DNA from 3 places in the Pseudomonas sp. AP3_22 TE3818 genome. Region 1 is predicted to be linked to each of the others. Evidence: predicted binding sites of a transcription regulator. Region 1 holds the regulator's gene; each other region holds the start of a gene.
What was found. The regulator FliA, encoded in region 1, starts transcription of late flagellar genes. The targets are predictions, from matches to a motif close to CTAAAGTTTNNNNNNNNNNNGCCGNTAA.

Region 1 (9,804 bases):
CCGACCTACGCCGAACCCCGTCGCCCCGCACCGGTTGCTGAGCCTGCGTCCAGTGGCGTGGACCCGCGTGCGTTCGACTCGATGCGCTTCGAGCTCAATAGCCTGCGCGAACTCATGGAAGTACAACTCGGGTCCCTGGCCTGGAACCAGCTGCAAGGCAGCCGTCCGGACCAGGCCAACCTCTGGCGTCGCCTGCAACGCATTGGCCTGTCCGGCCCGCTGTCGCGCGACCTGCTGGCACTGATAACCGAAATCCAGGAGCCTCGTCAGGCCTGGCGTATGTTGCTGGCGCACCTGGCGCGCATGATCGTTACCCCGGACGTCGAGCCGCTGGAAGAGGGCGGAGTCATCGCCATGGTCGGCCCTGCCGGCATGGGCAAGACCACGACCCTGGCCAAGCTGGCTGCCCGTTACGTGCTCAAGTACGGCGCGCAGAACATTGCGCTGGTGAGCATGGACAGCTTCCGCATCGGCGCCCAGGAACAACTCAAGACCCTGGGGCGCATTCTCAATGTGCCGGTGACCCACGTCGATCCGGGCCAGTCCCTGGTGCAGGCGCTGGATCCATTGCTGCGCAAGCGCGTGGTGCTGATCGATACCGCCGGCCTGCAGGCCAGCGACCCGGCCCTGCGCATGCAGCTCGAAAGCCTGGCCGGTCGTGGCATCCGCTCAAAAAATTATCTGGTCCTGGCAACCACCAGCCAGAAACAGGTTCTAACCGCCGCTTATCACAGTTACAAGCGTTGCGGGCTCGCCGGCTGCATCCTGACTAAACTGGATGAAACGGCAAGCCTGGGCGAGGTGTTGAGCCTGGCCATCAGTCATGAGCTGCCAGTGGCGTACCTGACCGATGGCCCGCGGATTCCGGATGATCTCCATCTGCCGCGCCGTCATCAGTTGGTCAGTCGCGCCGTCAGCGTGCAAATGCAGGAAGAACCCAGCGAAGAAGCCATGGCTGACATGTTCGCTGACATCTACCACAGCCCGACCAAGCAGGTCGGCTAAGGTAATAATGAATCGTTTTTGTACCTACATCGATGGTCTGCCATGCATTGTTCCGTTTGTGAACGCGCAGCCAGTAATGTGGCCTCCGTCTATGCAAGACAAGGTAAAGAAATAACATGGGCAGCATGCATCCCGTACAGGTGATCGCGGTGACCGGCGGCAAAGGTGGCGTCGGGAAAACTAACGTGTCAGTGAACTTGTCCCTGGCTTTGGCTGAGCTTGGCCGGCGCGTCATGCTGCTGGACGCCGACCTGGGACTGGCGAACGTCGACGTTCTGCTGGGGCTGACACCCAAACGTACCCTGGCCGACGTGATCGAGGGCCGCTGCGAACTGCGCGATGTACTGCTGCAGGGGCCAGGCGGCATCCGTATCGTTCCGGCCGCATCCGGCACACAGAGCATGGTGCATCTGAGTCCTGCGCAACACGCAGGCCTGATCCAGGCCTTCAGTGATATCGGCGACAACCTCGACGTATTGGTGATCGACACCGCTGCGGGCATTGGTGAGTCGGTCGTCAGCTTCGTTCGTGCAGCCCAGGAAGTGCTGCTGGTGGTGTGCGATGAGCCGACCTCGATTACCGATGCCTACGCCTTGATCAAGTTGCTCAATCGCGACTACGGCATGAACCGCTTCCGCGTCCTGGCCAACATGGCCCAGAGCCCGCAGGAAGGGCGCAACCTGTTCGCCAAGTTGACCAAGGTCACGGATCGCTTCCTCGACGTCGCCCTACAATACGTCGGCGCGGTGCCCTACGACGAAAGCGTGCGCAAGGCTGTGCAGAAGCAGCGCGCCGTCTACGAGGCCTTCCCGCGTTCCAAGTGCTCGCTGGCGTTCAAGGCCATTGCGCAGAAGGTCGATACCTGGCCGCTGCCTGCCAACCCGCGCGGGCACCTGGAGTTTTTCGTCGAGCGCCTCGTGCAGCAAACAGCAGGACCTGTGCTATGACAGCCAGCGGTTACAACCTCTACAAAAAATCGGCTCGTGATGCGCAGTACGAACTGATCGAGCGTTACGCGCCGCTGGTTAAACGCATTGCTTACCACTTGCTGGCGCGTTTGCCGGCCAGTGTCCAGGTCGAAGACCTGATCCAGGCCGGGATGATCGGCCTGCTTGAGGTATCGACCAAATATGACGCCAGCAAAGGCGCCAGTTTCGAGACGTACGCGGGCATTCGAATCCGCGGCGCCATGCTCGATGAAGTGCGCAAGGGGGACTGGGCGCCACGTTCGGTTCACCGCAATACGCGCATGGTCAGCGACGCCATTCGCTCGATTGAAGCGAAAACCGGCCGTGACGCTAAAGATCACGAAGTTGCGGCCGAACTCCAATTGAGTCTCGACGATTACTACGGAATTTTGAACGACACCCTGGGCAGCCGGTTATTCAGTTTCGACGATCTGTTGCAGGACGGCGAACACGAAGGGCTGCACGAGGATGGCGCGAGTGCTCATACCGAGCCGTCACGCGATCTGGAAGATGAACGCTTCCAGGCGGCGCTGGCGGATGCGATTGCCAATTTGCCGGAGCGTGAGCGACTGGTGTTGGCGCTGTACTACGACGAAGAGTTGAACCTCAAGGAAATCGGTGAGGTCCTGGGGGTCAGCGAATCGCGGGTCAGCCAGTTACACAGCCAGTGCGCGGCCCGCTTGCGGGGGCGTTTGGGGGAGTGGCGAGCGCGCTGAAGGCAGTGTGGGGGCACTGCGAAAGAGGCTGGTGTGGAATTGAACTGCGCCGGTCCCGATCTGTTGTGCTCCAGACAGTCATTGAGTGCTTTGCCGGATTGATTGAAATGGCGCGTCCAGGTGCTGGGCGCGTTTAAGACTGCTTGGAGGTCGAATTGGACAAGAACATGAAAATCCTCATCGTTGATGACTTCTCAACGATGCGGCGGATCATCAAGAACCTGCTGCGTGACCTTGGGTTCACCAACACCGTCGAGGCCGACGATGGCACTACCGCCATTCCGGTGCTCAACAGCGGAAGCATCGACTTTCTGGTAACGGACTGGAACATGCCGGGCATGACCGGTATCGATCTGCTGCGCCACGTGCGTGCCGATGAAAAGCTCAAGCACCTGCCGGTGCTGATGGTGACCGCTGAAGCCAAGCGTGAGCAGATCATCGAAGCGGCCCAGGCCGGCGTTAACGGCTATGTGGTCAAACCCTTCACGGCCCAGGCGTTGAAAGAAAAAATCGAGAAGATTTTCGAACGCATCGGTTGATGACTGCGCCACGGGGGAGCTATGGGCAATAACGAAACTTCATTGGGCGATTTTGAGTCGACCCTGAAAAAACACGCCGTCGAATTGGTCGAGAGCCTTGAAAAAGGCAAGTTCGGCGACGCGGTGCAATTGATCCATGAGCTCAACCAGACCCGTGACCGCGGCCTGTATCAGGAAGTGGGAAAGCTCACTCGCGAACTGCATAGCGCGATCGTCAATTTCCAGATTGACCCGCACATGCCGCAAGCCGAAGAAGTGTCGCAGATCACCGACGCCACTGAGCGTCTGGGTTATGTGGTCAAGCTGACCGAGGCCGCGGCCAACCGCACCATGGACCTGGTGGAGAGTGCCACGCCGCTGGTCAATAGCCTGGCGGATGAAGCCCAGGCCTTGAGCACGGACTGGGGGCGCTTCATGCGTCGCGAAGTCGGCGCTGAAGAGTTTCGTGAACTGGCCCGGCGGGTCGACGGCTTCCTGGTGCGCAGCGGCACGGACAATCGCGCGGTGTCGGGCAACCTCAACGACATCCTGCTCGCCCAGGATTACCAGGACCTCACGGGGCAAGTGATCAAGCGTGTGACCCAACTGGTCACCGAAGTTGAAAGCAACCTGCTCAAGCTCGTGCTGATGGCCAGTCAGGTGGACCGCTTTGCGGGCATCGAACATGACCGTGAAGCAATGCTTGCTGAAAAAGATCCACAAAAACATCTCTCTCAGGGTGAAGGTCCGCAGATTCATGCCGATAAAAGAGAAGACGTTGTGTCCGGTCAGGACGATGTGGACGATTTGCTATCCAGCCTAGGATTTTAGGTTTTTTGGGTTTTTAGACCTTTAGGAGCACCCCCCCTGATGAGCTTCGGCGCCGATGAAGAGATCCTTCAGGATTTCCTGGTTGAGGCCGGCGAGATTCTAGAGCAACTGTCCGAGCAACTGGTCGAGCTGGAAAGCCGTCCGGACGATGCGGATTTGCTCAATGCAATTTTTCGCGGTTTTCACACTGTAAAAGGGGGCGCCGGCTTCCTCCAGCTCAACGAGTTGGTGGAGTGCTGCCACATTGCCGAGAACGTGTTCGACATCCTGCGCAAGGGTGAGCGTCGCGTCGATTCGGAACTGATGGACGTGGTTCTCGAAGCGCTGGACGCGGTGAACAGCATGTTCAGCGAAGTCCGCGAGCGCAGCCCGATCACGGCAGCGACACCTGAGCTGCTGGCGGCGCTGGCCCGTCTGGCCGAGCCGCAATCGGCTGACGAAGGGGTTGCTGCGCCTGTTGCCGCCGTGGTTGAAGCGCCGGTGGCCGAAGCCGATTCAGGCGATATTACCGATAACGAATTCGAGCAATTGCTGGACTCGCTCAATGCTGTCAAGGCACAGGCCGAGGCGCCGGCGGTTGCCCACGCACCTGCAAGAGACACACCTGCCAGCGATGCGGCTGCCAGCGACGAAATCACCGATGCCGAGTTCGAGTCGTTGCTCGATCAGTTGCACGGTAAAGGCCAGTTTGCCGTCGATGCGATTGCGCAGGCTCCGGCTGCGCCAGAAGCACCGAAAGCGCCGGGCGACAGTTCCGATATTACTGACGACGAATTTGAAGCACTGCTCGACCAGTTGCATGGCAAGGGCAACTTTGCTGTCGAGGCCCTGGAGTCGGCCATTGCGTCGGTGCCTGCACCCGCGGCCCCAAGCGCGGCGGCGGCTGGCAGCGATCTGATTTCCGATCACGAGTTCGAAGCGCTGCTCGACGAATTGCACGGCAAGGGCAAGTTCAGCGAAGTTGGCACCGCGACAGCGGCCAACGGTTCGAACGCTGCGGTTGCGGCACCGGCAGCCAAGGCTGTGGCGCCCAAACCTGTGGCCAAGGCTCCCGAGCCAAAAGCCGAAGCTCCGGCAGCCGCCGCACCGGCTGCTGCCCGCGCCCCGGCCGCGCCACCGGCAGAAAAACCGACGAGCGAAGCCGAGACCACCGTACGCGTCGATACCGCGCGTCTGGACGAGATCATGAACATGGTCGGCGAGCTGGTGCTGGTGCGTAACCGCCTGGTCCGCCTGGGTCTCAACAGTGGCGACGAAGCCATGTCCAAGGCCGTGTCGAACCTCGACGTGGTCACCGCCGACCTGCAAACCGCGGTCATGAAGACCCGGATGCAACCGATCAAGAAAGTCTTCGGGCGCTTTCCGCGCCTGGTTCGCGACCTGGCTCGCCAGCTCAAGAAAGAGATCAACCTGGAACTCGTCGGCGAAGAAACCGACCTCGACAAGAACCTCGTCGAGGCTCTGGCCGACCCGCTGGTCCACTTGGTGCGCAACGCGGTCGACCACGGCATCGAGTCGCCGGAGGAGCGCGAAGCCTCGGGCAAGGCCCGTGGCGGCAAGGTGATCCTGGCGGCCGAACAGGAAGGAGATCACATCCTGCTGTCGATCTCCGATGACGGTAAAGGCATGGACCCGAATGTCCTGCGTTCCATCGCGGTCAAACGCGGCGTGATGGACAAGGACGCGGCCGATCGACTGAGCGACACCGAGTGCTACAACCTGATCTTCGCCCCGGGTTTCTCGACCAAGACCGAGATCTCCGACGTGTCGGGTCGCGGCGTGGGCATGGACGTGGTGAAAACCAAGATTTCCCAGCTCAACGGTTCGATCAACATCTACTCGGCCAAGGGCCAGGGTTCGAAGATCGTCATCAAGGTGCCGCTGACCCTGGCGATCATGCCGACGCTGATGGTCATGCTCGGCAACCAGGCGTTCGCGTTCCCGCTGGTGAACGTCAACGAGATCTTCCACCTCGACCTGTCGACCACCAACGTCGTGGACGGCCAGGAAGTGGTGATCGTGCGGGACAAGGCACTGCCATTGTTCTACCTCAAACGCTGGCTGGTCAGCTCCGCCGCTCACGAAGAGCAGCGCGAGGGCCATGTGGTGATCCTTTCGGTGGGCACGCAGCGGATCGGCTTTGTCGTCGATCAACTGGTGGGCCAGGAAGAAGTGGTCATCAAGCCATTGGGCAAAATGCTCCAGGGAACGCCGGGCATGTCCGGCGCCACCATCACCGGTGACGGCCGCATCGCGCTGATTCTCGATGTTCCGAGCATGCTCAAGCGTTACGCCACACGGCGTATTTGATTCTGGTGGAGCGGGGCGCCTGGCCTCGCTCCATCTAATGGAGTGTTTATGGCAGTCAAAGTCCTGGTGGTGGACGATTCGGGGTTTTTCCGCCGCCGCGTCTCGGAAATTCTTTCAGCGGATTCGAATATCCAGGTCGTCGGCACGGCGACCAACGGCAAAGAGGCGATCGATCAGGCGCTGGCCCTCAAGCCCGACGTGATCACCATGGATTACGAGATGCCGATGATGGACGGCATCACGGCCGTGCGGCACATCATGCAACGCTGCCCGACCCCGGTCCTGATGTTCTCCTCGCTGACCCATGAAGGCGCCCGGGTCACCCTCGATGCGCTGGATGCCGGTGCGGTGGACTTCCTGCCGAAGAATTTCGAAGACATCTCGCGCAACCCCGAGAAGGTCAAACAGTTGCTGTGCGAGAAGATTCTCAGCATCTCGCGCAGTAATCGTCGTGTCAGTCACTACAGCGCTCCGGCGCCTGTCGCTACGCCAGCACCGACGCCTGCGCCTTCCAGCGTGGGCAGTTTTACCAGCAGCGCACCCGCGCGTCCGGCACCGGCACCGATCCCGGTGCGTACGCATGCACCCGCTACGTCGTCGCCCGCGCCAAAACGCAAAAACTACAAACTGGTGGCCATTGGTACGTCCACCGGCGGCCCGGTCGCCCTGCAACGGGTCTTGACCCAGTTGCCGGCCAACTTCCCGGCCCCGATCGTGCTGGTTCAACACATGCCGGCCGCCTTCACCAAGGCCTTCGCCGAGCGCCTGGACAAGCTCTGCCGCATCCGCGTCAAGGAAGCCGAGGATGGCGACATCCTGCGTCCGGGCCTGGCGCTGCTGGCGCCGGGTGGCAAGCAGATGATGATCGACGGTCGCGGCGCGGTGAAAATCCTCCCGGGTGACGAGCGCCTCAATTACAAGCCGTGTGTGGACATCACCTTCGGTTCGGCAGCCAAGTCCTACGGTGACAAAGTTCTGGCGGTCGTCCTCACCGGCATGGGCGCCGATGGCCGTGAAGGCGCGCGCCTGCTCAAGCAGGGCGGCAGTTCTATCTGGGCACAGGACGAAGCCAGTTGCGTGATCTACGGCATGCCGATGGCCATCGTCAAAGCTGAACTCGCCGACGCGGTGTACAGCCTCGACGACATTGGCAAGCATCTGGTCGAGGCCTGTCTCTGATGGATGTTCTAAGCCTGATCGGCATCATCATGGCCTTTGTCGCCATCATCGGCGGCAACTACCTTGAAGGCGGTCACCTGGGCGCCCTGGCCAACGGCCCGGCAGCGTTGATCGTGCTCGGCGGCACCATCGGCGCGGCGCTGCTGCAATCACCGATGAGTGCCTTCAAGCGCGCCATGCAGATCCTCGCCTGGATCCTGTTCCCGCCTCGCGTCGACCTGGCCGGTGGCATCGATCGGGTGGTGAACTGGAGTCTGACCGCCCGCAAGGAAGGCTTGCTGGGTCTTGAAGGCATCGCCGACGCCGAGCCTGACAATTACGCCCGCAAAGGCCTGCAACTGCTGGTCGACGGCGCCGAGCCGGAAGCGATCCGCAGCATTCTGGAAGTGGATTTCTACACCCAGGAAAGCCGCGATATCGAAGCGGCCAAAGTGTTCGAAAGCATGGGCGGTTACGCGCCGACCATCGGCATCATCGGTGCGGTGATGGGCCTGATTCACGTCATGGGCAACCTGGGTGATCCGTCGCAACTGGGTAACGGCATTGCCGTGGCCTTCGTCGCCACCATCTACGGTGTGGCCAGTGCCAACCTGGTGCTGCTGCCGATTGCCGCCAAACTCAAAGCCATCGCGCTGCGCCAGTCGCGTTATCGCGAAATGTTGCTGGAAGGACTGCTGTCGATCGCCGAAGGTGAAAACCCTCGCTCCATCGAGTTGAAGCTTCAGGGCTTCATGGATTAAGGGAATAAGCTCATGGCTCGCCGTCGCCAGCATGAAGAACACGTCAACCACGAACGCTGGCTGGTGTCCTACGCGGACTTCATCACTTTGCTGTTCGCCTTTTTCGTGGTGATGTACTCCATCTCTTCGATCAACGAAGGCAAGTACAAGGTTATTTCCGAAGCCCTGATCGGGGTCTTTACCGATTCCGATCGCGCGCTCAAGCCGATCCCCATCGGTGACGAGCGGCCGAAGACCGTGACCCCGGCCAAGCCGCTGGTCAAGGACAGTGACCAGGTCGATGCCGGCGTCTCAGGCGCCAGCGATCCACTCAAAAGCATCGCCGACGACATCAGCGCGGCGTTCGGTGACCTGATCAGCTCCAACCAGATGACCGTGCGCGGCAACGAGCTGTGGGTCGAGATCGAGCTCAATTCCAGCCTGTTGTTCGGCAGTGGCGACGCGATGCCCAGCGACATCGCGTTCAGCATCATCGACAAGGTCGCGGCGATCCTGAAGCCGTTCGACAACCCGATTCATGTCGAAGGTTTCACCGACGATCAACCGATCCGCACCGCGCAGTACCCGACCAACTGGGAGCTGTCCTCGGCCCGCTCGGCCAGCATCGTGCGCATGCTGGCGATGCAGGGGGTGAACCCTGGTCGCCTGGCGTCGGTGGGCTACGGCGAGTTCCAGCCGGTGGCCAACAACGCCACCGCTGAAGGCCGCGCACGCAACCGTCGCGTGGTGCTGGTGGTGTCGCGCAACCTCGATGTTCGCCGCAGCCTGACCGGTACCGGAACCGCCCATGCGCAACCGGATGCCGCATTGAAGCGTGCTGGCACACAAACTGCACCGACCCCGGTCAAGTCGCCGGTACGAGAGAACGCCGTCAATTCTCCGTCACCCGCATTAACACGTTGAGCTATTTCTCGGTCGATCCGTGCGACCGGGAGGAACAATCCGAATGAGAGTCTGGGCAGTCGCCAATCAAAAGGGTGGTGTCGGTAAAACCACTTCCTCCATCGCTTTAGCCGGGTTGCTGGCCGAGGCGGGCAAGCGCGTGGTCGTGGTCGATCTCGACCCCCACGGCTCCATGACCAGCTACTTCGGCTACGATCCCGACAGCCTGGAACACAGCAACTACGATCTGTTCCTGCACAAAGGCAACGTGCCGCAAGGCCTGCCGGGCCAGCTGTTGCTGTCGACCAGCGACGAACGCATTTCCCTGTTGCCGTCCAGCACCGCGCTGGCCACCCTCGAGCGCCAGTCGCCCGGGCAGAGTGGTCTGGGCCTGGTGATTGCCAAGAGCCTGGCGCAACTGTGGCAGGACTTCGATTACGCCGTGATCGACAGCCCGCCCTTGCTCGGCGTGCTGATGGTCAATGCCTTGGCGGCGAGCCAGCAACTGGTGATCCCGGTGCAGACCGAACACCTGGCGGTCAAGGGCCTCGAGCGCATGGTCAATACCTTGGCGATGATTAACCGCTCGCGCAAACAGGCATTGCCGTTCACCATCGTGCCGACCTTGTTTGACCGCCGCACCCAGGCGTCTCTC
Region 2 (9,804 bases), 1.2 Mb from region 1:
GTTGCCACCTGCGCGCGAACCTGCCGGCGCTGGTGACCGGTGATCAGGTGGTGTGGCGCGCCGGCAACCAGGGCATCGGCGTGATCGTGGCGCAACTGCCGCGCAACACCGAACTATGCCGCCCGGACAGCCGTGGTCAGCTCAAGCCGGTGGCGGCCAACGTCGACATGATCGTCATCGTGTTTGCACCGCTGCCCGAGCCCCACGCCAACCTGATCGACCGCTACCTGGTGGCGGCCGAACATGCGGGCATCAAGCCGCTGCTGCTGCTGAACAAGTTCGACCTGATCGACGAAAACAACGCCCCGGCGCTGAATGCCTTGCTCGCCGTATACCGCACCCTCGGTTACCCGGTGCTGGAAGTGTCGGCGCATCACGGTAACGGGATGGAGCAGTTGCAGACGCAACTGGACGGACGCATCAGCGTATTCGTCGGCCAGTCCGGTGTCGGCAAGTCGTCGCTGGTCAACAGCCTGCTGCCGGATGTCGAAACCCGCGTCGGTCCGCTGTCCGAGCTGTCCGGCCAGGGCACCCACACCACCACCACCGCGCGGTTGTTCCACTTCCCCGGCGGCGGTGAGTTGATCGACTCCCCGGGTATCCGCGAATTTGGCCTGGGCCACGTCAGCCGTGCCGACGTCGAAGCCGGCTTCATCGAGTTCAACGACCTGCTGGGCACCTGCCGCTTCCGCGACTGCAAGCATGACCGCGAACCCGGTTGCGCCCTGCTCAAGGCCCTTGAAGATGGCCGCGTGCAGCAGCAACGGATGAACAGCTACCGCTCGATCATCGCTAGCCTGCCGGAAAACGGCTACTAAACAGACGTGCCGACCGCCCGGCTTTACGCGGGGTGGTCGGCGGCTGGATCTCCCCCCCGCTTAAACATCTGACCTTTCTGTAGGACGTGCGCACGCTCGCCTGTAGGGCATTTCTCTTTCCGCGCCGACCTCTTGAAGCCGCCCTGTAATCACCTAGTTTCAAACCCTCTTCGCACTCCAGCGACACCGAGGGACACCCATGCAAACCTACCATCTGTTCATCAGCCACTCGTGGAACTACTCCGACGCCCACGACAATCTCGTACGCCTGCTCAACGCCAAGCCCGGTTTCACCTACAAGAATTTTTCGGTGCCGCCGGACAACCCGATTGTCGGCGCGAAAACCGACAAACAACTGGAGGAGGCCATCGAAAACAAGATCCGTCCGTGTTCGGCGGTATTGATCATGGCCGGGATGTATTCCACCTACAGCAAGTGGATCAACAAGGAAATCGAGATCGCCAAGCGCATGGGCAAGGTGATCATTGCGATCAAACCGTTCGGCGCCGAGCGCATTTCCACGGTAGTACGTGAGGCGGCACATGCCGAGTGTGCCTGGAACACCAACAGCATCATCAGCGCCATTCGCCAGCATACGGCGGTGTAACCATGCGCAAGGGACTGTTTATCGGCATCAACGACTACACCCACGTTTCGCGGCTGAGCGGTTGCAGCAATGACGCCATGGCCATGGCTTCCGTGCTCAAGACCGACGCCAATGGCGATCCGAACTTCAAGAACATCGTGCTGACCTCCGCCGAGGACTACCTGAGCCGGGAAAAGCTCGAAGACCAGATCCGCGAACTGTTTTCCGGGGACTGCCATGTCGCGCTGCTGTATTTCGCCGGCCACGGCAGCTTCGACACCGACACCGACGAAGGCATGTTGATCCCGCAGGATTACAAGAGCGCCAAGGACGGGATTCGCCTCAGTGACATTCTCAACTGGGCGAGCAAAGCCACGAAGATCAAAAACAAAGTGATCATCCTCGATTGTTGCCAGAGCGGCTCGGCCGGCGAACTGCGCGCCTTGCGCAGCGAGGGCAGCGTGGTCGGCGAAGGCATGACCATCCTGACCGCCTGTAAAAAGGAAGAGCCGGCGATGGAGGGCGCGCAACACGGCGTGTTCACCGGACTATTGCTCCAGGCCCTGCACGGCGGAGCAGCGAACATCCTGGGCAAGATCACACCCGGCAGCCTCTATTCGTTTGTCGACAACGCCCTCGACGCCTGGGAACAGCGGCCGGTGTTCAAGACCAACGTCTCGCAGTTCATTTCCCTGCGCGAAGTGTCGCCGCTGATCCCCAAGGAAATCCTGCGCAAACTCCCCGAATGGTTTGCCGAAGCGGAGTCGGTGTACCCCCTCGCCCCCAGCTTTGAGCCCACCGAGCCTGAATTCAACCCGGAGCACGGCGACGTCTTCGCCCAGTTGCAAAAGTGCAACCGCCACAGCCTGGTCGAACCGGTGGACGCCGAGCATATGTACTACGCCGCCATCCACTCCACCGGCTGCCGCCTCACCGCCCTCGGCGCCTATTACCGCGAACTCGCGATCAAGGGACATTTCTGATGCCAGTGTTTATCAGCTACCGCCACATGGACCGCGCCCACGCGGTCAAAATCAACGGGCGCCTGATCCAGGCCAACATCAAGACCTACCTCGATGTGCTGGATGCCGAATCCCAGACCACCGACGACATCACCGGGGTGATTACCCGCAACATCAGCGAATGCACTCACCTGCTGGCAGTGGTCTCGGAGAAAACCGCGCTGTCCTGGTGGGTGCCGTTCGAAATCGGCGAGGCGACCATCACCAACCGACGCATCTGCTCGTTCAAGACCGGCCCGACCGAGCTGCCGCTGTACCTGGACAAATGGCCGAAGCTGACCAGCGACCGGGACATCGACTTCTTTATCGATGCCTATCGCAACGAAGCAACGCTCAAGCGCTCGATGTCGCTTGAGTCCGTGACCGGCAGCGAGTCGGTGCGCAGCGTCAACAGATCCAATGCGGATCGCTTTCACGCCGAGCTCAAGTCACGAATCATCCGCGGATTCTGAAGTCACTCCAGGGGTTCTCTCACCCATCATCTGTAGGAGCCGGCTTGCCGGCGATGCGTTCAAGTACGCCGAGTGGTTCCAGACAGCACGCGTAATCGTTGACAACCATCGCCGGCAAGCCGGCTCCTACAGGGGATCCCTCCAAACCAGTGAACGCCGCACAAAAAAGCCGACATCTCTGTCGGCTTTTTTGTACGTCACTGCTTGGGTGGTTCAGCCGGTTTCGGCGCTGGATCATCGAACAGATTCAAACGCTCGCGCAGTTCGTGAGCCGGCAACGGTTCCTTGTCCGCCGGCAACGCGTTCGGGTCGACCGGCGCGGTCGGTGTTGCACCTGGTGCAGCCGAACCTTGCGGCGCATCGGGAGCTGGCTCCGCCCCTTGCGAACCTTCGATCGCCCGCTGGGCTTTCTTGGTCAGTACCACGATGTCGATACGGCGGTTCACCGGGTTGAACGGGTGCTCGCGATCGAACAACGCCGACGAGGCATAACCGACCACGCGCGCCACCTGTGCATCTGGATAGCTGCCCGCCACCAGCGCACGACGTGCGGCGTTGGCACGGTTGGCCGAGAGTTCCCAGTTACCGAAATCACCGGTGCCTGTGTACGGCTTGGCATCGGTGTGGCCGCTGATGCTGATCTTGTTCGGCACCGCCTTGATGGTGTCGGCCATGGCCAGCAGGATGTCTTCGAAATAAGGCTTCAAGCGAGCTGAGCCTGAATCGAACATCGGGCGGTTTTCCGCGTCCATGATCTGGATACGCAGGCCGTCCGGGGTAATTTCGAACAGGATCTGGTCCTTGAACTTCTGCAGCTGCGGATTCTCATCAACTTTGTTCTGCAGTTCTTGCAGCAACAGTTCGAGGCGTTCCTTTTCGACCTGCTCGGCCATGCCTTCGACCTGGTCGGTATCGATGGTGACCTTGTCCGGCTGCGGCTGGGACTTCACCTCAGGGTTGAGGGTGTTTTCCGGCGCCAGGGTCGGCGTGCCGCCCAGATCGATGATGTACGGCGTGCCGCTTTCGGAAAAGCCGATCGGGTCCTTGAAGTAACCGGCGATGGCGATCTTCTGTTCCGGCGTAGCGGTGGACAGCAGCCACAACACCAGGAAGAACGCCATCATCGCCGTGGCGAAGTCGGCGAAGGCGATCTTCCAGGAGCCCCCGTGATGCCCGCCCCCGTACTTTTTGACGCGCTTGATGATTATCGGCTGGTTATTTTCCATAACTTAACGACCGCGAACCGCTTGTTCCAGCTCGGCGAAGCTTGGACGGTGAGCCGGGTACAGTACCTTGCGACCGAACTCCACAGCCAGCGATGGCGGCATACCGGAGGCCGAGGCGACCAGCGAAGCTTTGATGGCTTCGTAGACGTTCAACTCTTCCTTGGCATCGTGACCCAGGGCGTGCGCCAGGGGACCGAAGAAACCGTAGGCGGCGAGAATACCGAAGAAGGTACCGACCAATGCCGCACCGACGTGCAGGCCGATGGACTTCTGGTCGCCATCACCCAGCGAAGCCATGGTGACCACGATACCCAGTACCGCCGCGACGATACCGAAGCCCGGCATGGCGTCAGCAATGCCGTTCACTGCGTGGGACGGGTGGTCCAGGTCTTCCTTGAGGCTGGCCAGTTCCATGTCGAACAGATTTTCAAGTTCGTGGGGCGCCATGTTGCCGGAGGACATGATGCGCAGGTAATCACAGACGAACGCGGTCATGCGCTCGTCCTTGAGTACCGTCGGGTACTTGGCGAAGATCGGACTCGCGGCGGCATCTTCGATATCACCTTCAATCGCCATCATGCCTTCGCGGCGACTCTTGTTGAGGATCTCGTAGATCAGCCCCAGCACTTCCAGATAAAACGCATGGTTGAAACGCGAACTGAACATTCCCAAGGCTTTCTTGAAAACGTGCATCGCCATATGACCAGGGTTGGCCTGAAGGAAAGCGCCGAGCGCCGCACCGCCGATGATCATCACCTCGAAAGGCTGGATCAGAGCGGCAATCTTGCCGTGGGAAAGCACGTATCCGCCGAGCACGCTCGCGAATACGACGATGATGCCGATAATTTTAGCCATAGGTTAGGAGAGCACTTACTGAGTCGGGTTCAAGGTCATATTCGGAAGTTAAAAAATCTCTTCTTCTACTTATCGGCAAAACTGCGCCAGACTATAGCCAGTTCAGGCGAAAAGCTAATTTGACCCCTTCCGGGCACAGGTATTGTTGACGATGATCGCCGCCCACCATGGTTAACGAAACGAACGTTCCAACCCCAAAACCGACGACGCTCGAAGGCTGGGTCAAGCTGCTCGATGGCGTGCGCCTGCCGGTTCCGCAAGCCAGCCACGACCGCGTCTGCAAGGCCATCCGCGACAATCGCAGCTCGCTGCGCGATATCGCCGACCTCATGCAAGGCAGCCCCGCCCTGGCCTTGAGCGTGATTCGCGAAGCCAACCGACACACCCACGGCGGCATGACCGAGCCTGCGGAAAACCTTGAGGTTGCGATCAATCGCCTCGGCCTGAAACGCACCGAAGAATTGCTCGCGCGGCTGCCCGCCAACCCCCAGTCCGAGATCCCCAAGACCCTGCGTCAGCTGCAGATGATCAGCCAGCACGCCACGCAACAGGCCAATGGTTTTTTTGCCAGTCGCCTGGCGCGCCTGTGGCAGGACATACACTGGGGCAGCCTGCTGTTTCTTTCGCCCCTGTGGCCTTTGGCACTGACCCATCCAGAACTGCTCGAAGACTGGGAGCTGCGGGTCATCCATAAAGGTGAGTCGGCACGTAAAGTCGAAAAGCAATTGTTTGGCGTACGCCTGCTGGACATCGGCCAGGCGCTGGTGAAGGTCTGGCACTTGCCGATCTGGGTGCAACAGGGCTATCGCCTGTTGCTCACCGAGCAGCGGGAGCTGGTGAAAGTCCTGCGCATTGCCCGTGACAGCGAGCACCCGCTGCGCCAGCAGAACCGCCTCGATGACGATCCGACCCTGCGCCGCTGGCTCAACCAACCGGCCAATACGGTGCTGCTGGCCAACGGGCTGGCGCTGTCGGCACAACACGCCTGGGACAGCCCGCACAGTGAACGCTGGCAGTACCTGACCAGCCTTTACCTGCAAATGCCGATGGATGAGGTGCAACAACAACTGCACCAGCAAGCCGCCAACAGCGCGCGCCATCACGCCATGCCCGACCTCTGGCACCCCGCCGAATCGCTGATCTGGCCGTGGGGCATGAACCGGATCCACGCCGGACTGCTACCGGCCGCCGGCCCCACGGCCGAAGATCTGGCGAAATGGCGCAAGCAATGCGCCGAATTGCTGGTCGAGCCGAGTCGTTTCACCAACGCCATGCACTTGACCATCGCCGCCCGGGACGCCCTCGTGGCCTGCGGCATGCGTCGGGTGATGATCCTGATGGCCGACCGTGCCCATGCCAACCTGCGCGTGCACCAGACGGCCGGCCTGCCGAAGGAAACGGCCGGGCTGAACTTCGTGGTCAGCCAGAGCAACGTCTTGCAACGCCTGCTCGCGCAACAGGCCCAGGTCCGCCTGACGCCGGCCAACAATGCGCAATTCTCGGCCCTGCTGCCCAACAGCCTGCGCTCACAGTTCAGCGGTGAACACCTGCTGCTGCGTTCGCTGGTCAACAATGGCCGGGTGATCATGATCGTCGTGGCGGATCAGGGCGGTGAGCCGTTTTCGGAAGTTTCCGTGCAGGCCTTCGGCAAAACCGCGCAGTGCATCGAGAAAGCCCTGCACAGCTTTAGCCACCGTGGCCAATAAGGCTGCGCTACAATCCTCCCTTTTGTGCTCTGGAGACCTCACATGTCTGACTTCTCTGGCTTGCCGCTGGTGATCGAGCCGAGCGACTTGCTCCCTCGGCTCGAAGCCCGCGAACTGATTCTGGTGGACCTGACCAGTGCCGCCCGCTACGCCGAAGGACACATTCCCGGCGCGCGTTTTGTCGATCCGAAACGCACGCAACTGGGGCAGGCACCCGCCCCGGGACTGATGCCCCCGCAGGCAGCGCTCGAAACGCTGTTTGGCGAGCTGGGACACAATCCCGATGCGGTCTATGTCGTGTATGACGATGAAGGCGGCGGTTGGGCCGGGCGTTTCATCTGGCTGCTGGATGTCATCGGCCACAGCAAGTACCACTATGTCGACGGCGGTCTGACGGCCTGGCTGGCAGAAGGCTTGCCCATGTCGATCCAGATTCCGCCAGCCGTGGGCGGCCCGGTTTCTCTGACCTTGCACGACGAACCCACGGCTACCCGCGAATACCTGCAAAGCCGGCTCGGCGCCGCCGACCTGGCCATCTGGGACGCACGCGGGCCGCTGGAGTATTCCGGCGAGAAGGTCCTGGCGGCCAAGGGCGGGCACATTCCCGGCGCGGTCAATTTCGAATGGACCGCCGGCATGGATCCGTCACGCCAGTTGCGCATCCGCACCGACATGCCGCAGATCCTCGAACAACTCGGGATCAGCAAAGACAAAGAAGTGATTACCCACTGCCAGACCCACCATCGCTCTGGCTTCACCTATCTGGTGGCCAAGGCTCTCGGTTATCCGCGGGTCAAGGGCTACGCCGGCTCCTGGGGCGAATGGGGCAACCATCCCGATACCCCGGTAGAAATTTAAGATTTTTAAGGACCGTTAATGAACAAGCGTCTGTTTCTCCTCGGCCAGTACCTGCTGCCCCACAACTTGCTCTCGCGACTGGCCGGCTGTATCGCCGAATGCCGCGTGCGCTGGTTCAAGAATGCCTTTACCGCCTGGTTCGCCAAGCGCTATCAGGTGGACATGTCCCAGGCGCTGGTCGAAGACCTGACTGCCTACGAGCACTTCAACGCGTTCTTCACCCGCGCACTGAAAGACGGTGCCCGTCCGCTGGACGAAACGCCGGGCGCGATCCTCAGCCCGGCCGACGGCGCGATCAGCCAGCTCGGCCCGATCGAGCACGGTCGTATATTCCAGGCCAAGGGCCACAGCTTCAGCGTGCTGGAACTGCTGGGTGGCGATGCGGCGAATGCTGCGCCGTTCATGGGCGGTGACTTCGCGACCATCTACCTGTCGCCGAAGGACTACCACCGCGTGCACATGCCGCTGGCCGGCACCCTGCGCGAGATGGTCTACATCCCGGGTCGTCTGTTCTCGGTCAACCAGACCACCGCTGAAAACGTTCCGGAACTGTTCGCCCGCAACGAGCGCGTGGCGTGCATTTTCGACACCGAGCGCGGGCCGATGGCCGTGGTGCTGGTAGGCGCAATGATCGTGGCTTCGATTGAAACCGTCTGGGCCGGCCTGGTCACGCCGCCGAAGCGCGAGCTGAAAACCTTCCGCTACGACGAAGCCGCGCGCGCGCCGATCCACCTGGAAAAAGGTGCGGAACTGGGTCGCTTCAAGCTGGGTTCGACCGCCGTCGTGTTGTTCGGGCCGGATCAGGTGAAGTGGGCTGAGGAAATGACTGCCGGTACAGCGGTGCAGATGGGTCAGGGCATGGGCTCACCAAAAGCCTGATCAACGCACATCCCTGTAGGAGCGAGCTTGCTCGCGATGGTCGCCAACGATGACGCGGGCTTCCTGAATGCCCGCGTTGTTCTCAGGTTCATCGCGAGCAAGCTCGCTCCTACAGGTGTTTTGCGGTGTTACAGCTGTCCGTCGCGATCGCGGAAGCCCAGCAGGTACAGCACGCCATCCAGGCCCAGGGTCGAAATGGCCTGCTTGGCCGACTGCTTGACCAGAGGCTTGGCGCGGAACGCCACGCCCAACCCGGCAATCGCCAGCATCGGCAAGTCATTGGCACCGTCGCCGACCGCAATGGTCTGCTCCAGGCGCAAGCCTTCCTTGTGTGCCAGCTCCCTCAACAAATCCGCCTTGCGCTGCGCATCGACAATCGGCTCGACCGCCACGCCGGTGACTTTGCCGTCGACCACTTCCAGTTCGTTGGCAAACACATAGTCGATACCCAGCTTGGCCTGCAATTGCTTGGCGAAGTAGGTGAAGCCGCCCGAGAGGATCGCGGTCTTGTAGCCCAGGCGCTTGAGTTCGGCGAACAGGGTTTCCGCCCCTTCGGTCAGGCGCAACGAGGCACCGATGGAATCCAGCACGCCAACGTCCAGACCTTTGAGCAAGGCCAGGCGCTCCTTGAAGCTGGCGCGAAAATCCAGCTCGCCGGCCATCGCCCGCTCAGTGATTTCCGAAACCTTGTCACCCACGCCAGCCGCCTTGGCCAACTCGTCGATCACTTCGGCTTCGATCAGGGTCGAGTCCATGTCGAACACCGCCAGGCGACGGTTGCGACGGAACAGCGAGTCCTCCTGGAAGGCGATGTCGACGTTCAGTTCCTGGGCGACGCTGAGGAATTCGGCCCGCAGCGCCTGCGGATCAGCCGCCTCGCCACGGACGGAAAACTCGATGCAGCCCTTGCCCTTGTCGGCCGGAGTGTCCAGCGGCATGCGCCCGGACAGACGATCGATGTGGTCAATGTTCAGGCCATATTTGGCGGTGATCGAACTCACGGCCTGCAACTGCCCGGCTGTCACCTTGCGGGTCAACAGGGTCACGATGTGGCGCTTTTTGCCCTGGTTGCCGACCCACTGCTGGTAATCCTGTTCGGACACCGGTGTGAAACGCACCTGCTGATCGAGCTCGTAGCCCTTGAACAGGATGTCCTTGAGCACGGACTTGCCTTGCTCGGTGTCGGGAATTTCAACCAGGATGCCGAACGACAAGGTGTCGTGGATCACCGCCTGACCGATGTCGAGAATGTTCACACCACCCTGGGCCAGAACGCCGGTAATGGCCGCAGTCAGACCCGGACGGTCGACTCCCGTGATGTTTATCAGGACGATTTCGCGCAAGGCGCACCCCCGCAGGTGGAAAAAAACCGCATTCTACCCACTTTCAGTGACCATCGGGC
Region 3 (9,804 bases), 290 kb from region 1:
GACTCCGGCACGACGTTGCGCGGGTTGTACAAGTGCGCGCGGTGCCAGTCATCCGAGTAGCGCGCACCGACCCGCGCCAGGTCCGGCCCGGTACGTTTCGAACCCCACAGGAACGGGTGATCCCAGACGCTTTCGCCGGCCACCGAGTAGTGCCCGTAGCGTTCGGTCTCGGCGCGGAACGGACGGATCATCTGTGAGTGACAGCCGACGCAGCCTTCGCGGATGTAGATGTCGCGGCCTTCCAGTTGCAGCGCGGTGTAGGGCTTCATGCCTTCCACCGGTTTATTGGTCACGTCCTGGAAGAACAGCGGGACGATCTGGGTCAGGCCACCGATGCTCACGGCCAGGATCATCAGCAGCAGCAACAGGCCGACGTTTTTCTCGATAGTTTCGTGTTTCATGGCGGACTCCTCAGGCCATCTGCGCGGCAGCGGCGACTTCGGCAGGCTGCGAGGCCCGCACGGTGCGCCAGGTGTTGTAGGCCATCAGGAACATGCCGCTGAGGAAGATCGCGCCGCCCACCAGCCGCACGACGAAGCCGGGGTGGCTGGCCACCAGGGTCTCGACGAAGGAGTAGGTCAGCGTGCCGTCCTCGTTCACCGCACGCCACATCAGGCCCTGGGCGATGCCGTTGACCCACATCGAGGCGATGTACAGCACGGTGCCGATGGTGGCGAGCCAGAAGTGCGCGTTGATCAGGCCGATGCTGTGCATCTGCTCGCGTCCGAAGACTTTCGGGATCATGTGGTACAGCGCGCCGATGGAAATCATCGCCACCCAGCCGAGCGCGCCGGCGTGTACGTGGCCGATGGTCCAGTCGGTGTAGTGGGAGAGGGCGTTGACCGTCTTGATCGCCATCATCGGCCCTTCGAAGGTCGACATGCCGTAGAACGCCAGCGACACCACGAGGAAGCGCAGGATCGGGTCGCTGCGCAACTTATGCCAGGCGCCCGACAGGGTCATCATGCCGTTGATCATGCCACCCCAGCTCGGCGCGAGCAGGATCAGCGACATCACCATGCCCAGCGATTGCGCCCAGTCCGGCAGCGCGGTGTAGTGCAAATGGTGCGGGCCGGCCCAGATGTACAGGGTGATCAGCGCCCAGAAGTGCACGATCGACAAGCGATAGGAGTACACCGGGCGCTCGGCCTGTTTCGGCACGAAGTAATACATCATTCCCAGAAAACCGGCGGTGAGGAAAAAGCCCACGGCGTTGTGGCCGTACCACCATTGCACCATCGCGTCGGTGGCGCCGGAGTACAGCGAGTAGGACTTGGTGAAACTGACCGGCAATTCCATGTTGTTGACGATGTGCAGGATCGCCACGGTGATGATGAACGCACCGAAGAACCAGTTACCGACATAGATGTGTTTGGTCTTGCGCTGCATGATTGTGCCGAAGAACACGATGGCGTAGGCGACCCAGACAATGGTGATCAGGATGTCGATCGGCCATTCCAGCTCGGCGTATTCCTTGGAGCTGGTGTAGCCCAGCGGCAGGCTGATGGCCGCCAGCAGGATCACAAGCTGCCAGCCCCAGAAGCAGAACGCGGCGATTTTCGGCGCAAACAATTGCGTCTGGCAGGTGCGTTGCACTGAATAGAACGAGCTGGCGAACAGCGCGCAGCCGCCGAAGGCGAAGATCACTGCGTTGGTGTGCAGCGGGCGCAAGCGGCCGAAGCTGGTCCAGGGCAAATTGAAGTTGAGTTCGGGCCAGACCAACTGGGCAGCGAGAAAAACCCCGAGCCCCATGCCGACGATGCCCCACACCACCGTCATAATGGCGAATTGGCGGACCACCTTGTAGTTGTAGGCGGTACTGATAGAAGTGTTCATGGTTCCCCATCCACGGTTCAGCCGAAGTGAGCGCACTCGCGCAAGGCAGCGCACCCTTCGGCCGGAGTTATAGGCAGACTGAAAGCGAGGCAAGCATGGACAAAGGGCACAAGGCCGGTATTGACGGGGATCAATGGGCGCAGTGCGTGCGGGATCATGGATGGTTGTGGAATGCCGCGGCCGGCAAGGCAGCGGCGACGCTGATCCTCGCCCACGGCGCCGGCACACCGATGGACAGCGACTGGATGGGCGACATGGCTGCACGCCTCGCTGCTCAAGGCGTCAACGTATTGCGCTTCGAGTTTCCGTACATGGCGCAGCGGCGCATCGACGGCGGCAAGCGCCCACCGAATCCGGCACCGAAACTGCTCGAATGCTGGCGTGAGGTGTATGCCCAGGTGCGACGCCATGTCACTGGGCCGCTGGCCATCGGCGGCAAGTCCATGGGCGGGCGCATGGCCAGTTTGCTCGCCGATGAGTTGGGGGTGGATGCGCTGGTGTGCCTTGGGTATCCGTTTTATGCGGTGGGCAAGCCGGAGAAACCTCGGGTCGAGCATTTGGCTTCTTTGAAAACCCGAACCCTGATTGTGCAGGGCGAGCGCGATGCGTTGGGCAATCGTGAAGCGGTCGAGGGGTATGCGCTATCGCCAGGTATCGAAGTGTTCTGGCTGGTGGCGGGGGATCATGACTTGAAGCCGTTGAAGGCTTCCGGGTTTACCCATGAGCAGCATTTGGCGGCTGCGGCTGAGAGGGTGGCTTCATTCCTTCAGTGAAAGGTGTGGTGTTGCAAATGGCCTCTTCGCGGGCAAGCCCGCTCCCACAGTGATCTATGGTGTGGCTTGATCGTGTGATCAATGCAAAACCCTGTGGGAGCGGGCTTGCCCGCGAAGGCGGCCGCACAGGCAACATACTTTTCAAATTGATAATAAAAAACCCGGAAGCTTCCACTGTCCGGGTTTTTTTGTCATTCCAGCCTCAATCAGCGGTTAAACCGCTCCACCAACGAATACTGGGTGTTCGCAGTCTTGGTCAGCTCTTCACTCAACAACGCCGAGTTCTGTGCCTGTTCCGAGGTCTGGTCCGCCAGCGCCGAAATGTTGCTGATGTTGCGGCTGATTTCTTCGGCCACGGCACTTTGCTCTTCGGTCGCGGCGGCGATCTGGGTGGTCATGTCGGTGATGTTGGCCACCGCTTCACTGATCCCCACCAGCGCCTGGTCCGCTTCCAGCACCCGCGCCACGCCTTCTTCCGCCTGACGATGCCCGGCTTCCATGGTTTGCACTGCAGTACTGGCGGTGTGCTGAAGCTTGGCGATCAGCGCATGAATCTGCCCGGTGGACTCGCTGGTGCGTTGCGCCAGTTGACGGACTTCGTCGGCCACCACTGCAAAACCACGACCCATCTCACCGGCGCGGGCCGCTTCGATGGCGGCGTTCAGCGCCAGCAGGTTGGTCTGGTCGGCGATGCCTTTGATCACGTCGACCACGCCACCGATTTCGTTACTGTCCTTGGCCAGTTGGGTCACGGTGACGCCGGTTTCACCCACCACCACCGACAGGCGCTGGATGGCTTCGCGGGTTTCCCCGGCGATGTCACGACCGCGACCGGTCAGCCGATTGGCTTCCTGGGTGGCATCGGCGGTGCGTTGTACGTGGCTGGCGACTTCCTGGGTGGTAGCGGCCATCTGATTGACCGCGGTGGCCACTTGCTCGGTTTCGACGCGCTGACGTTCCAGGCCGGTGGAGCTGTTGTGCGCCAGGGCATCGGATTGCCTGGCTTGATCGGTCAGGTGTTCGGCCGTGTCCTGCAGACGGGTCAGGCAAGTTTTCAGACGCGCTTCCTGGCTGAGGATCGACATCTCCAGGCGCGCCTGGGCACCACGGCTATCGGTGTACATCTGTGCAATCAACGGGTCAGACGTTGTCTGTTCAGCCAGTTTCAACAAACGCTTGAGGCCACGCTGTTGCCACTGAAGGCCCATCAGGCCCAGAGGCACCGAAAGACCGGCCGCCAGGGCAAAACCCCATTGCGAGTTCAGCGATGCACCGATCATGAAGCTCAATTGGCTGACCAGAATGAACGGCATCCAGTCCTGCAGGATCGGTAACCATTTGTCCGAGGAGGGAACGGCCGACTTGCCCTGGTTGATGCGCTGGTAGAGCGCCTCGGCACGGCGGATCTGTTCGGCGGTGGGCTTGACCCTCACCGACTCGTAACCGATCACCTGATTGCCTTCGAAAACCGGTGTCACATAGGCGTTCACCCAATAGTGGTCACCGCTCTTGCAGCGATTCTTCACGATGCCCATCCATGGCAAGCCTTGTTTCAGTGTGCCCCACATGTGTGCGAACACCGCGGCCGGGACGTCGGGATGACGGACCAGGTTGTGCGGTGCACGGATCAGCTCCTCTCGGGAATACCCGCTGATTTCGACAAAGGCGTCGTTGCAGTAGGTGATCATGCCCTTGGCATCGGTGGTGGAGATCAACCGTTGCTGGGCCGGGAAGGTCCGCTCGCGTTGTGTAATTGGCTGGTTGTTACGCATGGCTTTTTTAATCCGCAAGGCTTTCAAGTGCTGTATCGGCAAGACCGGCGGATTGTTGAGATTTTTTTTCGATAATCAGTGAAGCGTCGCAAAATGACCCTTGCGTCAGCCGGCGAGCATCGGATAGGTGAACAGGCCGAAGTGCAGCAGGTTCAAGCCGACGTGGGTCGCGATTGCGGCCGCCAGCCCGCCGAAGCGGTAGGCCAGGCCATAGCCGATCCCGGCCAGGCTGGCCAACAGGACCCATTGCCAGCCTGCACCGGCATGGGCCAGGCCGAAGATCAACGAAGCCAGGAGCAGGGCAAGGTTTTCGCCATGGCGCAGGTTTTTCAGGCAACGGCTCAGGCCACCCTGGATGTAGCCGCGGAACAGCGCCTCCTCGACCAGTGTCACCAGCAGCAGATTGTTCAGTAGCCACCACCAGGCTTGATCAGGCCATTTCGGCGCCCAGGCGATGACACCCAACAATAGCGCGCCGCCCAGCGCCAGCACGGCACTCAAAGTCAGCGCAATGGCGCTGACAGGCAGGAACAGGCGCAGCGATCGCCGACCGACAATCCATGGGCAGACCAACAACAGCCAGAAACCGATCAGGGGCTTGTCAAGGTTCAGGTACATGGAAAACGACACGGCGTCATCGGTGAAACGCTGCGGGGCTATGACTTGACCGCTTTGGAAGCCGGGCCACCAATGCGTCGCAAGGGCCAGCGCGAGAATGATGAACAGGCCATGGCCCAGGTAGCGGACAAAAGGGATCTCGCGCTGGCGAACCGCTGCACCGGCCACCAGCAACAGGAACACCGAGAATGCAGAGAGCCAACCGAGGTGGCCGTAGGTCAGCGCCAGAGCGTAGCCGAGGAAAAGCAGGGCCAGAAACGTCCATGGCAGGGCAATCATGTGAAGTCCTTGAGTTGAAGTCTTGCGAACGCCCCTGATGTCCTGTGGGAGCGGGCTTGCTCGCGAAGAGACCATGACATTCAACACTTGTGTCGACTGATCCAGCGCATTCGCGAGCAAGCCCGCTCCCACATTTGCTCATGTGTCAGGCATGAAAGGGTGAGCATGAGGCGAGCGATTGTACTGGCGGGCTCCCAGACAAAAAACACCGCCCGAAGGCGGTGTTTGTGTCAGCGTATGGCTAGGAAGCAATCAACTGCCGCAACACGTAATGCAGAATCCCTCCGGACTTGAAGTACTCCACCTCATTGAGCGTATCGATGCGGCACAGCACCTCGACCTTCTCGCGGCTGCCGTCTTCGCGAGTGATGACCAGTGTCAGGTTCATCCGTGGCGTCAGCTCGACACCGGTCAAGCCGATGATGTCCAGGGTTTCACTGCCGTTCAGGTTCAGGCTCTTGCGGTTCTGATCCAGCTTGAACTGCAACGGCAGCACGCCCATGCCCACCAGGTTGGAGCGGTGGATGCGTTCGAAGCTTTCGGCGATGACCGCTTTCACCCCCAGCAGATTGGTGCCTTTGGCCGCCCAGTCGCGGCTCGATCCGGTGCCGTATTCCTGGCCGGCAATCACCACCAGCGGGGTGCCCGATGCCTGATAGCGCATGGCGGCGTCGTAGATCGGCATTTTTTCCCCGGTGGGAATGTAGCGGGTGTTGCCGCCTTCCTCGCCGCCGAGCATTTCGTTGCGAATGCGGATGTTGGCGAAGGTGCCGCGCATCATCACTTCATGGTTGCCGCGCCGTGAACCGTAGGAGTTGAAGTCCCGCGGTTCCACACCTTTGTCGCGCAGGTATTGCCCTGCCGGGCTGTCCGCCTTGATGTTGCCGGCGGGGGAGATGTGATCAGTGGTCACCGAGTCGCCGAGCAGGGCGAGAATGTTCGCTGCGCTGACATCCTTGACCACGGGTGGCGGGCCGCCGATGTCGTCGAAGAAGGGTGGGTGCTGGATGTAGGTCGAGTCGTCCTGCCAGACATAGGTCGCCGCTTGTGGAACCTCGATCGCCTGCCATTGTTCGTCTCCGGCAAACACTTCGGCGTATTCCTTGTGGAACATGGCGGTGTTGACCTGATTCACCGCGTCGGCGATTTCTTTGCTGCTGGGCCAGATGTCGCGCAGGTAAACCGGTTTGCCATCCTTGTCTTCGCCCAGCGGTTCGCGGCTGAGGTCGGTGCGTACCGTGCCCGCCAACGCATAGGCGACCACCAGCGGCGGGGAGGCCAGCCAGTTGGTTTTCACCAATGGATGCACCCGGCCTTCGAAGTTGCGATTGCCCGAGAGTACCGATGCCACGGTGAGGTCGGCTTGCTGGATGGCTTTCTCGATGGGTTCCGGCAGCGGTCCGGAGTTGCCGATGCAGGTGGTGCAGCCGTAGCCGACCAGGGCAAAGCCCAGTTCATCGAGGTAGCGGGTCAGGCCGGCTGCCTTGTAATAGTCGGTGACCACCTTCGAGCCGGGGGCCAGCGAGCTCTTCACCCAGGGTTTGCGTTTCAGGCCTTTTTCCACGGCCTTCTTCGCCACCAGCCCGGCCGCCATCATCACGCTCGGGTTGGAGGTGTTGGTGCAGGAGGTGATGGCCGCGATGACCACGGCGCCGTTTTTCAGGCGATAGGTCTGGCCTTCGTAATGGTAATCCGCCTCTCCGGCGAGATCGGCGTTGCCGACGGCGACGCCACCGCCGCCCTCGCTTTCCAGGCGGCCTTCTTCCTTGCTGGTGGGTTTGAATTGCAGGTCGACGAAGTCGCTGAAGGCTTGTGCGACATCCGGCAGCGACACCCGGTCCTGCGGGCGTTTTGGTCCCGCGAGGCTGGCCTCGACGGTGCCCATGTCCAGCGCCAGGGTGTCGGTGAACACGGGCTCCTGGCCGGGCAGGCGCCACAGGCCCTGGGCCTTGCTGTAGGCCTCGACCAATTGCACTGTTTCAAGGGGGCGGCCGGACAGGCGCAGGTACTCCAGCGTGACGTCGTCCACCGGGAAGAAACCGCAGGTGGCGCCGTATTCCGGCGCCATGTTGGCGATGGTCGCGCGGTCGGCCAGCGGCAGGTCGGCAAGGCCGTCGCCGTAAAACTCGACGAATTTGCCCACCACGCCTTTCTTGCGCAGCATCTGGGTGACGGTCAGCACCAGGTCGGTGGCGGTGATGCCTTCCTTGAGCTTGCCGGTGAGTTTGAAACCGATGACTTCCGGAATCAGCATCGACACCGGTTGCCCGAGCATCGCCGCTTCCGCCTCGATACCACCGACGCCCCAGCCGAGCACGCCGAGGCCGTTGATCATGGTGGTGTGGGAGTCGGTGCCCACCAGGGTGTCGGGGAAGGCATAGGTGCGGCCGTCCTCGTCCTTGGTCCAGACTGTGCGACCGAGGTATTCAAGATTCACCTGGTGGCAGATCCCGGTGCCCGGCGGTACCACACTGAAGTTGTCGAAGGCACTCTGGCCCCAGCGCAGGAACGCATAACGCTCGCCATTGCGCTGCATTTCAATGTCGACGTTCTGCTCAAAGGCGCTGCTGCTGGCGAACTTGTCGACCATCACCGAGTGGTCGATCACCAGGTCCACCGGCGACAGCGGGTTGATGCGCTGTGGATCGCCGCCGGCCTTGGCCATCGCCGCGCGCATGGCGGCCAAGTCGACCACGGCGGGAACGCCGGTGAAGTCTTGCATCAGCACCCGCGCCGGGCGGTACTGGATTTCGCGGTCGGAGCGGCGCTCCTTGAGCCACGCGGCCAGCGCCTTGAGGTCGGCGCCGGTGACGGTTTTTTCGTCCTCCCAGCGCAGCAGGTTTTCCAGCAGGACTTTCAACGACATCGGCAACCTGTCCAGCTCGCCCAGGCTCCTGGCGGCGTCGGGCAGGCTGAAATAGTGGTAGGTCTTGTTGCCGACTTGCAGGGTTTTCAACGTCTTCAGGCTATCGAGGGACGGCATTGCGATCACTCCTTGAAGTCCGCACGGCTACGGACTGAGGGGACGGACAGAGCCTTAAACCTAGCCCTGTTTTCGGTAGCTGGCTAATAACTGGACTCTATGGGCAAGTCCTGGGTTCCGAAGTCGGCTATCATGCGCCGGTTTTCGTGACAGGCTTTGCTTCAGGGCAAGCCTGGGCATCGTGCAGTGGCCGAAATTCATCGCCATTGCCCAGGAGTAAGAATGAACACCCTATTCATGCATTGCCGGCCGGGCTTCGAAGGCGAAGTCTGTTCCGAGATTTCCGACCTCGCCGCGCGCTTGAACGTGGCCGGCTACGCCAAGGCCAAAGCCGCCACCGCTTGCGCCGAATTCGTCTGCACCGAAGAAGACGGCGCCGAGCGCCTGATGCGCGGGCAGCGTTTCGCCGAGCTGATCTTCCCGCGCCAGTGGGCCCGGGGGATTTTCATCGATCTGCCGGAAACCGACCGCATCAGCGTGATCCTCGCCCATATGGCGGACTTTCCGCTGTGCGGCAGCCTGTGGCTGGAAATGGTCGACACCAATGATGGCAAGGAGCTGTCGAACTTCTGCAAAAAGTTCGAAGTGCACCTGCGCAAGGCGCTGATGGCCGCCGGCAAACTGGTGGAAGACGCTCACAAACCGCGGTTGTTGCTGACCTTCAAAAGCGGCCGTGAGGTGTTCATGGGGCTGGCCGAGTCGAACAACTCGGCGATGTGGCCAATGGGCATTCCCCGTTTGAAGTTTCCTCGGGAGGCGCCGAGTCGCTCGACCCTGAAGCTGGAAGAGGCCTGGCACCACTTCATCCCGCGCGACCAGTGGGACGAGCGCCTGCACAGCGACATGACCGGCGTCGACCTCGGGGCCGCTCCGGGTGGCTGGACCTGGCAACTGGTCAACCGCGGCATGCTGGTGACGGCCATCGACAACGGCCCGATGGCCGAAAGCCTGATGGACACCGGTCTGGTGCAACACCTGATGGCCGACGGTTTCACCTTCAAGCCCAAGCAGCCGGTGGACTGGATGGTCTGCGACATCGTCGAGAAGCCCGCGCGCAATGCGGCGATGCTGGAAGAGTGGATCGGTGACGGCCATTGCCGCGAGGCGGTGGTCAACCTCAAGCTGCCGATGAAACAGCGCTATGCCGAGGTGAAGCGTCTGCTCGAGCGCATTGCCGAGGGTTTCAAGGCGCGGGGCATCAAGGTCGAGATCGGCTGCAAGCAGCTGTACCATGACCGCGAGGAAGTGACCTGCCATTTGCGCCGGCTGGACGTGAAGAAACCCAAGTCCCGCTGAAGCACCGCAACCCCCCTGTAGGAGCGAGCCTGCTCGCGATGGACCTGAGAGCGCATTGGGGTGTCAGGCATCCAGCGTTATCGTTAACGATCATCGCGAGCAAGCTCGCTCCTACAAGGGTACGGCGTTATGCCACAGATGACGTTACACCCGGCAATGCGCGACAATGCCGGTCAGTTTCAGGAGTGAATCATGAGTGAAATGCTTGATACGCCGGTAGACGGCACCCTCGATGCCACCGGCCTCA

Region 2: motA (flagellar motor stator protein MotA) is a predicted target of FliA. The motif match lies at 5,029-5,056, and genes of this name have one in related genera.
Region 3: AB7M25_RS20855 (methyl-accepting chemotaxis protein) is a predicted target of FliA. The motif match lies at 4,414-4,441, and genes of this name have one in related genera.

What each region holds. Positions count from the first base shown of each region.
Region 1 covers NZ_JBRJHL010000001.1:4,869,922-4,879,725, reverse strand. The annotation lists gene flhF (flagellar biosynthesis protein FlhF) at 1-1,005, shown strand, start outside; gene fleN (flagellar synthesis regulator FleN) at 1,122-1,952, shown strand; gene fliA (RNA polymerase sigma factor FliA) at 1,949-2,689, shown strand; gene AB7M25_RS22250 (chemotaxis response regulator CheY) at 2,857-3,228, shown strand; gene AB7M25_RS22245 (protein phosphatase CheZ) at 3,250-4,038, shown strand; gene AB7M25_RS22240 (chemotaxis protein CheA) at 4,078-6,348, shown strand; gene AB7M25_RS22235 (protein-glutamate methylesterase/protein-glutamine glutaminase) at 6,397-7,527, shown strand; gene AB7M25_RS22230 (flagellar motor protein) at 7,527-8,267, shown strand; gene motD (flagellar motor protein MotD) at 8,280-9,170, shown strand; gene AB7M25_RS22220 (ParA family protein) at 9,214-9,804, shown strand, end outside.
Region 2 covers NZ_JBRJHL010000001.1:6,070,346-6,080,149, forward strand. The annotation lists gene rsgA (small ribosomal subunit biogenesis GTPase RsgA) at 1-818, shown strand, start outside; gene AB7M25_RS27640 (TIR domain-containing protein) at 1,018-1,425, shown strand; gene AB7M25_RS27645 (caspase family protein) at 1,428-2,387, shown strand; gene AB7M25_RS27650 (toll/interleukin-1 receptor domain-containing protein) at 2,387-2,878, shown strand; gene motB (flagellar motor protein MotB) at 3,076-4,104, opposite strand; gene motA (flagellar motor stator protein MotA) at 4,108-4,959, opposite strand; gene AB7M25_RS27665 (HDOD domain-containing protein) at 5,127-6,665, shown strand; gene AB7M25_RS27670 (rhodanese-like domain-containing protein) at 6,708-7,523, shown strand; gene asd (archaetidylserine decarboxylase) at 7,542-8,402, shown strand; gene serB (phosphoserine phosphatase SerB) at 8,531-9,745, opposite strand.
Region 3 covers NZ_JBRJHL010000001.1:4,580,058-4,589,861, reverse strand. The annotation lists gene ccoO (cytochrome-c oxidase, cbb3-type subunit II) at 1-401, opposite strand, end outside; gene ccoN (cytochrome-c oxidase, cbb3-type subunit I) at 412-1,836, opposite strand; gene AB7M25_RS20860 (alpha/beta family hydrolase) at 1,932-2,609, shown strand; gene AB7M25_RS20855 (methyl-accepting chemotaxis protein) at 2,816-4,381, opposite strand; gene AB7M25_RS20850 (CPBP family intramembrane glutamic endopeptidase) at 4,487-5,278, opposite strand; gene acnA (aconitate hydratase AcnA) at 5,520-8,261, opposite strand; gene rlmM (23S rRNA (cytidine(2498)-2'-O)-methyltransferase RlmM) at 8,484-9,557, shown strand; gene tusA (sulfurtransferase TusA) at 9,750-9,804, shown strand, end outside.